2 linked regions of the Corallococcus caeni genome follow. The protein of the gene in region 1 binds, or shares a complex with, the protein of each later gene. Links are inferred from orthologs where the notes say so. Each region holds a gene or a part of one and is shown on either strand. Other genes may lie near its edges.

Region 1 (4,754 bases):
CAACGCGCCGCAGGAGCCCGTGCAGAGCAGCAAGCCGGGCATCGAGCAGTGGCTGAACACCGCGCCGCCCATCCCCGTGGACGTCGCGCCCGCGCAGGAGGCCGCGCCCGCGGAGGCTCCGGCCCCCGTCGAGCCGCCCCCCGTGGAAGTGGCGCCCGTCGCGGAAGCCCCGCCCGTCGAGGAGGCCCCGCCCGCGCCGGCCGAGCCCATGGAGGAGGTCACTCCGGTGGCGGAGGTTGCGCCCGCGCCGGTCTCCGCGCAGCCCGCGCAGGTGATCCTCTTCCCGCCGCGCACCCGCCCCGGAGAGGGCGCTCCTCCTCCGTTCGGGCAGGAGGGCGTGGAGCCCGTCGTTCCGCCCCTGTCGCAGGAGGGCTCGGCGTTCCTGGTGGAGCCGCCCCCGGCGCACCGTGCGGTGGATCATGCCCGGCGCAGCCTGCTGCTCGACTGGAACCGGGTGGACACGGAGGGCCTGAGCTCCTCCAGCACCTGGGGCCCCGGTTCGCCCTGGGCGTCCGCGCCCCGCGCGCCGGCCGCCGCGCCCAGCCCGTTCGCCGCCGCGCCCGTGCCGGCGCCGGTGGAGCCGCTGCCCTCGCGTCCGCCCATCTTCGGTGGCGCCGCCATCGCGCCCAGCCCGCTGGCGCCCGTGCCGCCGCCCACGCCGGCCCCGCCGTCGTCGGAGGTGACGCTGGTCAGTGGGACGGAGCCCCATCAGGACGAAGTGCCGGTGGAGGAGGCCACGCCGCAGCAACTGGCGCTGCCGCCGTATCCGGGCCACGGCATCGTGCCGCCCCAGGTGGCCCCGGTGGCGCTCAACGTCGAGTACCCCGCGACGACGCCCTTCGATGCGCCCCCGGCTCCCAGCGCGCCGGTGGACCTGGCCGCGCAGGACGTGCCCGCGTCCGAAGCGTACTTCACGGAGCCCGAGCCCGTCGCGCCCGTGGCGAGCGCTTCGGCGCCTCCTGCTCACGGTGCCACCGCGGCGGCGCACGGTGCGAACACCGCGGCCTCCACGAAGCCCGCCGCCGCGAAGTCCGCGCACGACGAGGACGACGCGGCGATGATCGCCGCGATGAAGCCCAAGCGCACGGGCCTCTACGTCGCGGGCGGCCTGCTCCTGGTGGCGGCTGTCGCGGCGGTGGTGATCTCCAAGGGCTCGGGCAGCTCCGAAACGCCCAAGCCGCCCGAACCGAAGGTGACGCAGCCCGCTCCGCCCGTGGAAGCGCCCAAGCCGCCGGAGACCACGCCTCCGCCGGAGGTCGCGCCGCCGCCCGTGAAGACCGTGGACGCGCAGACCGACGCGGGGGCCACCCCGCCGAAGACCGTCATCGCCACGGGCCCGGAGGACGCGGGCGCGCCGGTGAAGACGGCCACGCCGGAGCCCGCCACCGTCCCCGACGCGGGCCTCGCGGTCGCCCCGACGCCCACGCCGCCCCCGGACGCGCCGCCGCCCGTGGTGCAGGCGAAGCTCACCTACGCGGACTTCGTCAGGGAAGGCCGCGCGGCGATGGCGCGCAAGAGCTTCAAGTCGGCCGTGACGAACTACCGCAAGGCGCTCGCGCTGGACACCGACTCCATCGAGGCGAAGACGGGCCTGGGCATCTCGCTGGCCAACAACAGCAGCACCAGCGAGTCCGGCTACCGCGAAGCGGCCAGGCTGCTCCAGGACGTCGTCAAGGCGGAGCCCAAGAACGCCAAGGCCTGGTTCTGGCTGGGCAGCTCGCTCCAGTTCTCCGGCGATCAAACCCGAGCGGCCGAGGCCTATAAGAAGTATCTGTTCCTCGAACCGACGGGGAGCTCGGCGGAGGACGTGCGCGCACTGCTCAAGGGGATGGGCAGCTAGGCGGCCTGTCCGCTTCAGCCTCCCCGTCCTTGCTGGAGTCGTCGTGCTCGTCCTGGGACTCGAAACCTCGTGCGATGAAACCGCCGCCGCCGTCGTGGAGGACGGGCGGCGCGTCCTGTCGGACGTCGTCTCCACGCAGGTGGACATCCACCGCCGCTGGGGCGGCGTCGTGCCGGAGCTGGCCAGCCGCAACCACATCGTCCAGGTGATGCCCGTCGTCCACGAGGCGCTCACCCGCGCGGACAAGACGCTGGACGACATCGACCTGCTCGCCGTCACGTCCGGCCCCGGCCTCATCGGCGCGCTGCTCGTGGGGCTCCAGGTGGCCAAGGGGCTGAGCCTCGCCACCGGAAAGCCCTTCGTGGGCGCCAACCACCTGGAAGGGCACCTGCTGGCCATCCGCCTCCTGGAGGACGCGCCCGCGCCGCCGTTCCTGGGGCTCGTCGTGTCCGGCGGCCACACCAGCCTCTACGAGGTGCGCGACTACGGGAACTACCGCCTCGTCGGCCGCACGCGCGACGACGCCGCGGGCGAGGCCTACGACAAGACGGCGCGCATCCTCGGCCTGCCGTACCCGGGCGGGCAGCCCATCGACGAGCTGGCGCAGAAGGGGAACCCGGAGGCCATCCGCTTCCCGCGCGCGCTGCCGGGCGACAACCTGGACGTGTCCTTCTCCGGGCTGAAGACGTCGGTGCTCCACCACGTGCAGAAGCACGGCGTGCCGGAAGGCCAGGCCCTCCACGACCTGTGCGCGTCGTTCCAGGAGGCGGTGGCGGACGTGCTGTCGAAGAAGCTCGTCGCCGCGGCGAAGAAGCTGGGCCACACGCAGCTGGTGCTGTGCGGCGGCGTGGCGGCGAACTCACGGCTGCGCGCGCTGTGCAAGCAGCGAGCGGAGGAGCGGGGCCTGCGGATGTTCCTGCCGCCGGTGCGGCTGTGCACGGACAATGGCGCGATGATCGCCGTCGCGGGGTATGAAGCGTGGCGCCGCGGCTTGCGCGGTGACTTCCGCCTCGCGGCCGACCCCGCCTGGCGCATGGAGTAGGGGCCTGACAGTGGATTCTCCGCGCGACATCCTCAAGCGCCACGGCCTGCGGGCCAAGCACAGCTGGGGACAGAACTTCCTCGGAGACCCGGACGCGCTCCAGTCCATCGCGGACGCGCTCGCGCTGCGCGAGGGCGAGCCCGTGGTGGAGCTGGGCCCGGGCCTGGGTCACCTCACGCGCTTCCTCGCCGCCACCGGCGCGCGCGTCACCGCCGTGGAGCGCGACCGCGACATGGTGGCCGTGCTGGAGAAGGAGGCCATCCCCGGCGTGCGCGTGGTGCCCGGCAACGCCGCCACGGTGGACTTCGCCCAGGTGGCCGGCGCGCCCGAAATCGCGCTCGTGGGCAACCTGCCGTACCACCTCACCAGCCCCATCCTCTTCCAGGTGCTCGCGCAGCGCGCCCACATCTCGCGCGCCGTCTTCACCCTCCAGAAGGAGGTCGTGGTGCGGCTGGCCGCGGAGCCCGGCAACCGCGACTACGGCCTGCTCACGGTGCTGCTCGGCCTGCACTTCGACGTGGAGCAGGTGCTCACGCTGGAGGCGTGGCGCTTCCATCCGCCCCCGAAGGTGGACTCCGCCGTGCTGCGCCTCACGCGGCTCAAGCAGCCCCGCGCGCCGCTGGTGGACGAGGCCCGCTTCACGCGGCTGGTGAAGGCCGGCTTCGCGCAGCGCCGCAAGACGCTGATCAACTCGCTCAAGTCCGACAAGGGCCTGGCGAAGCCGGAGGCGATGCTGGCCGCGCTGCAGACGGCGGGCATCGACCCGGGCCGCCGCGCGGAGACGCTCTCCCCGGAGGAGTTCGCCGCCATCGAGCGCGCCCTGGGCCCCGTCACCGCCATGGCGCCGCCGCCCCCGGACGCGCCGGAAGAGGACAGCTCACAGGAGTAGGGGAGACGTCAGCGCTTCTGGCCCAGCGCGGCCAGGAGCCCGCCCTGCTGGGCGAGGAACGCGCGGAACTCGTCCTCGTCGATGCGCAGGCGCGCGAGCACGCCGCTGAGCACGTCCTCCACGGAGCCCTCCGGCCGGCGCTTCAGCTCGAAGGCCGTCTTGAGCAGGGCCACGCCATAGAGTGGATCCACGTCCACGGGAGGTGCGGGCGGGGCCGTGGCCGTACGGGCGGCGGGCGCCACTTCCGTGGGCTCCACCAGGTCCACCACCGTCTTCACCCGCTGCCTGCCGCGCATCTGTGGCCCGCTGCTCCGCTGTTGCGTGTTCGCGGGCACCGTAGGGGATGACCTCGGAGGGCGCAAGGGTGGGGTGGCCCGGCGAAAATTGCCGGATGCGCGGGGGCATGGTTGTGTTATCCGCCCCCCGCGCGCATGTGTCACATGCGTGGATTCCGGGGGCGGAGGCCTCGGGCCGATGGACCACCGCTACATCGTCGTCGAAGGCCCCATCGGCGTGGGCAAGACGAGCCTCACCCACCTGCTCACGGAGCGCCTGGGCAGCCGCCGCATCCTGGAGGTCGTGGAGGAGAACCCCTTCCTCTCCAGCTTCTACGGGGACCGGCAGAAGTTCGCGTTCCAGACGCAGGTGTTCTTCCTGCTGTCGCGTTTCCGTCAGCAGCAGGAACTCTTCCAGCAAGACCTGTTCCGCGCCGTCACCGTGAGTGACTACCTGTTCGCGAAGGACCGCATCTTCGCCAACCTCACGCTGGCCTCGGACGAGCTGGCCCTCTACGACCGCGTCTTCGAGGCGCTGGGGCCCCGCGTCCCGCAGCCCGACCTGGTCATCTACCTCCAGGCCCAGTTGGACGTGCTGCTGCATCGCATCAAGAAGCGCGGCCGCGAGTTCGAGCGGAAGTTCGACGCGGGCTACCTGGAGGCCCTCACGCACGCGTACAACGACTTCTTCGCGCATTACCAGGACAC
Region 2 (3,917 bases), on another replicon or contig:
GGCGAAGCGCAACCTCCAGGCGCTGGAGGGCTTCGGGGAGTCGCCGCGCGCCTTCGAAGTCCTGCCTGAGGCGGGCCCGGGCGACGTGGTCGTGGATGCCCTCTTCGGCACCGGCCTGAAGCGCGCGCCGGAGGGCGTCTTCGCGGACGCCATCGGCACCGTGGCGCGGTGGCGGCGCGCGGGGGCGAAGGTGGTGGCCGCGGACGTGCCGTCCGGCCTGCAGAGCGACACGGCGGAGCCCTTCACGCCATGCGTGGAGGCGGACGTCACGGTGGCCTTCGGCTTCGTGAAGCCCGCGCACGAGCTGGAGCCCGGCGCTTCGCTGTGCGGCGACGTGCGGCGCGTGGACATCGGCCTGGGCGGTGAGTCCACGCGCGCGGTGTCCGGGGCGGAGCTGTTCCGCGTGGAGGAGAAGGACGCGCGCGACGCGCTGCCGAAGCGCCGCGCGGATTCGCACAAGGGCACGTACGGCCACGTGCTGGTGGTGGCGGGCAGCCCGGGCAAGACGGGCGCGGCGGCGATGGTGGCCCTGGCCGCGCTGCGCAGCGGGGCGGGGCTCGTCACGGTGGCCACGCGCGCGGAGGCGCTGCCGTGGGTGATGGCGCACTCGCCGGAGATCATGGGCGTCGCGCTGCCGGGTGAAGGCCCGCTGGGCAAGGGCGACCTGGAGGCGCTCAAGGCCGCGCTGGAGGGCAAGGACGCGCTGGTGATGGGGCCGGGCATCCCCCGGGGGCCGGAGACGGGCGCGCTGATTGGCGACCTGCTGGCGTCGGTGGAGGTGCCCGCGGTGCTGGACGCGGACGCGCTCAACGCGGTGGCGGAGGACCTCAAGGTCCTGCGGCAGGCGAAGGGGCCCGTGCTGCTCACGCCGCACCCGGGGGAGATGGCTCGGCTTTGGGGCCGGACGACGAAGGACGTGCAGGCGCACCGCGTGGGCGTGGCGCTCAACATGGCCACGTCGCTCAACGTCACGGTGGTGCTCAAGGGCTCGCGCACGCTCATCGCGGAGGCCGGCGGGCGCGTGTACATCAACCCCACCGGCAACGCGGGCATGGCCACGGGCGGCACGGGCGACGTGCTGTCGGGCGTGTGCGGCGCGTTGCTCGCGCAGGGCATCCCGCTGCCCAGGTCCGCGCGGACGGCCGTCTACGCGCACGGGCTGGCGGGCGACCTGATGGCGCAGCAGCGCGGGCTGATGGGCCTCATCGCCACGGACCTCCTGGTGGGCCTGGGCCACGTGTGGACGCGGTGGGAGCGATGAGCGGAGCGGAGCAGCCCACGCGCTCGCGGCGGCTCGTGTCTCCTTCGCCGGAGGAGACGCACCGGCTGGGCGTGAAGCTGGGGCAGCTGCTCCAGCCCGGGGACTTCGTGGGGCTGATTGGCGACCTGGGCGCGGGCAAGACGCACCTGGTGCGCGGCGTGGCGGAAGGGGCGGGCGTCGCGCAATCCGAGGTGGCCAGCCCCACCTTCGCCATCGTGTACCCGTACGAGGGCCGCATCCCGCTGTACCACGCGGACCTCTACCGCCTGACGGACTACGACGAGCTGTACGCCACCGGGTTCCTGGACCTGGTGGGCGGCGACCACGCGATGCTGGTGGAGTGGTTGGACCGCATCCCCCAGGCCGCGCCGCGCGACTTCCTGCGCGTCACGCTGCGCCATGAGGGCGAGGACGCGCGGAGCCTCGACGTGGAGGCCTTCGGCGCGCGTCCCGCGGCACTGCTCGACGCGTGGCTGGGCTGAATCAGGCCAGGGAGCGCTGGGCCTGCGGCCGCGGGTTCAACACCCCGTCCGCCAGCGTCTGCACCTTCCAGCGGTGGAACACGAGCCGCGAGTCCACGCCCACCACGTCCTCTTCATCCACCTGGACCCAGTGGGGCCCGCCGCAAAGCGACTCGCTGGCCACGAGGAACTGCTGCAGCGGCACGCCCGTGTTGGGCGCGCGCAGGGACTCCGGGCAACCGCCGATTCCGGAGGAGATGAAGAGGGTGCGGTTGCGGCGCGTGGCCACCATCGCCTCGCCGTCCGTGACGAGGAAGTTCATCGCGGAGCGCTCCTTCGGCTCGCGGCTCCCCGGCACGTCCGTCAGCGTGGACACCAGCGTCATCGTCTCCGCGAGCGCCTGCGCCATCGCCTCCACGCTCACCGTGCCGTCGAGCGGCCCGCGCGCCGACAGCCGCGACAGGAAGAGGTAGAAGCAGCGCTCGCTGTCCGTCGTGCCCTTGATGTTGACGCGCAGCTCCGGGTGGATGAGCGCCTCCACGGTGGCCTTGTGCTTCGCGAACTCGCGCAGCGTGCCGTTGTGCACGAAGGACCAGCGGCCGAAGTAGAACGGGTGCGAGTTGCGCAGCTCCACCGCGCCCACGCTCGCCTGACGGATGTGCGCCACCACGGTGCGCGCGCTCACCTGGCTCGACACGCGCTCGAAGTCCGGGTCGCTGTGCGCGGGGCCCACACCATGCGCGACGAGCGGCGAGCACTCCTGTCCGTAGGTGGCGATACCCCAGCCGTCCTTGTGCTCACGCGACTGGATGAGGAGGGAATTCCTCTCCGTGACCAGGGCGGTGTGCACAGCGGCGGGAACAGCGGATCTGAATCCAAATAATCGGCACATGGTGGCAGCTGATCTCTACAACGGCCGGCCCACGAGGGAAGTTCCACCTGCCCCCTCGGCCGATGCCAGTTGTTCAGCGGCATCCACTCAGGGGCAGTGATTCATTCGCGCGCGAAACACCACACGTCCACCCTTCACCACCACGCGCGCGTGACTGATACCCAGATGATAAGGCAGATGCCTGTAGCTGCGACAGGCGAAGACAACAAGGTCGCCCGCATCACCCACGGCCAGTCGTCCCTGCCGTTGCAACCCCAAGCATTGCGCGGCCCCTCGGGTGGCGGCCCAGTAGGCCTCCGCGGCTGACAGCCCGTTCTCCAGGCAGGCGAGCCCCAGCACCAGCGCCGTGTTCTCCGTCATGGAAGAACCGGGATTCACGTTTGAACCCAAAGCAATGTTGACGCCCGCGTCGCGCAGCTTCCGGCCGGGCGCGTAGGGGCGCATGCGCAGGAAGAGGGTGGAGGTGGGCACGAGCACGGCGGTGACGTTCGCGGCGGCGAGCGCGCGGATGCCCTCGTCCGTCACCTGCTCCAGGTGGTCCGCGCTGGCGGCGCCCACCTCCGCGGCCAGCGCCGAGGCACCACATGCGGTGAGCTGATCCGCGTGCAGGCGCGGCGTGAGCCCCAGCGCCTTGGCCGCGTTGAGCAGGCGGCGCGACTCGTCCACGGTGAAGGCGCTCTCCTCCGTGAAGACGTCGCAGAAGCGCGCCAGGCCCTCGCGCGCCACGGCGGGCAGGATTTCGTTGATGCAGAGGTCCAGGTACTCGGCGCGGCGGTCCTTGTACTCCGCGGGCACGGCGTGCGCGCACAGGAGCGTGGGCACCAGCTCCAGCGGTGACAGCGCGCTCAAGCGGCGCACCGCGCGCAGCATCTTCAGCTCGTCGTTCAGCGACAGGCCGTAGCCGCTCTTCACCTCCGCGGTCGTCACGCCCTGCGCCAGCAGCCGCTCCAGGCGGGGCAGGGCGAGCGTGGCCAGCTGCTCCTCGCTCGCCGCGCGCGTGGCGCTCACCGTGTTGACGATGCCGCCGCCCGCCTTGGCAATCTCCAGGTACGTGGCGCCCTGGTTGCGCAGGTCGAACTCCGCGGAGCGCTCGCCCGCGAAGACGAGGTGCGTGTGTGGATCCACGAACCCCGGGCCCACGAAGCCGCCCTCGGCGTCGATGAGCTCTGTCGCGTCCGTGAGCGCGCCCCTGGGGAGGCCGGACTCCGGGCCCACGTAGGCCACGCGCCCGTCCTTCACGCCAATGCCCGCGCCCGGGCGCGGGGTGAGGGCGGCTTCCGCGGGCTCGCGGTGGGTGCCCTCC

The links. The genes of interacting proteins can lie anywhere in the genome.
Region 2: the proteins of tsaD (region 1) and tsaE are in contact, whole or in part, in a crystal structure (PDB 6N9A), measured with the Thermotoga maritima proteins. The link is inferred for Corallococcus caeni from one-to-one orthologs. Residues at the interface, in WP_004082750.1 of Thermotoga maritima: Cys10, Asp11, Arg49, His50, Leu82, Gly84, Gly135, Gly136, Glu154, Thr155, Leu156, Asp157, Asp158, Ser159, Glu162, Asp165, Lys166, Arg169, Leu170, Tyr175, Lys213, Thr214, Leu217, Tyr218, Gln221, Arg222, Asn324; in WP_004082108.1 of Thermotoga maritima: Leu37, Gly38, Lys46, Lys57, Val59, Lys60, Ser61, Thr63, Phe64, Thr65, Leu66, Met67, Val69, Pro71, Tyr82, Arg83, Leu84, Asp86, Asp88, Phe89, Asp93, Ile128, Asp130, Glu131, Arg134.

The regions. Positions count from the first base shown.
Region 1 is NZ_BTTW01000001.1:1,294,596-1,299,349, reverse strand. What follows is about bases 964-3,882. They hold tsaD (tRNA (adenosine(37)-N6)-threonylcarbamoyltransferase complex transferase subunit TsaD), read left to right. Parts: upstream 964-1,883; coding sequence 1,884-2,882; downstream 2,883-3,882. Other genes in these bases: AABA78_RS05135 (hypothetical protein), read right to left, coding at 3,780-3,882; rsmA (16S rRNA (adenine(1518)-N(6)/adenine(1519)-N(6))-dimethyltransferase RsmA), read left to right, coding at 2,893-3,771; AABA78_RS05150 (response regulator), read left to right, coding at 964-1,840. In the rest of the region: more of AABA78_RS05150, read left to right, coding at 1-963; more of AABA78_RS05135, read right to left, coding at 3,883-4,067; AABA78_RS05130 (deoxynucleoside kinase), read left to right, coding at 4,246-4,754.
Region 2 is NZ_BTTW01000007.1:352,109-356,025, forward strand. What follows is about bases 1-3,000. They hold tsaE (tRNA (adenosine(37)-N6)-threonylcarbamoyltransferase complex ATPase subunit type 1 TsaE), read left to right. Parts: upstream 1-1,257; coding sequence 1,258-1,743; downstream 1,744-3,000. Other genes in these bases: AABA78_RS28500 (NAD(P)H-hydrate dehydratase), read left to right, coding at 1-1,261; AABA78_RS28510 (class II glutamine amidotransferase), read right to left, coding at 1,745-2,614; hutI (imidazolonepropionase), read right to left, coding at 2,702-3,000. In the rest of the region: more of hutI, read right to left, coding at 3,001-3,917. UniProt on the Escherichia coli protein: Required for the formation of a threonylcarbamoyl group on adenosine at position 37 (t(6)A37) in tRNAs that read codons beginning with adenine.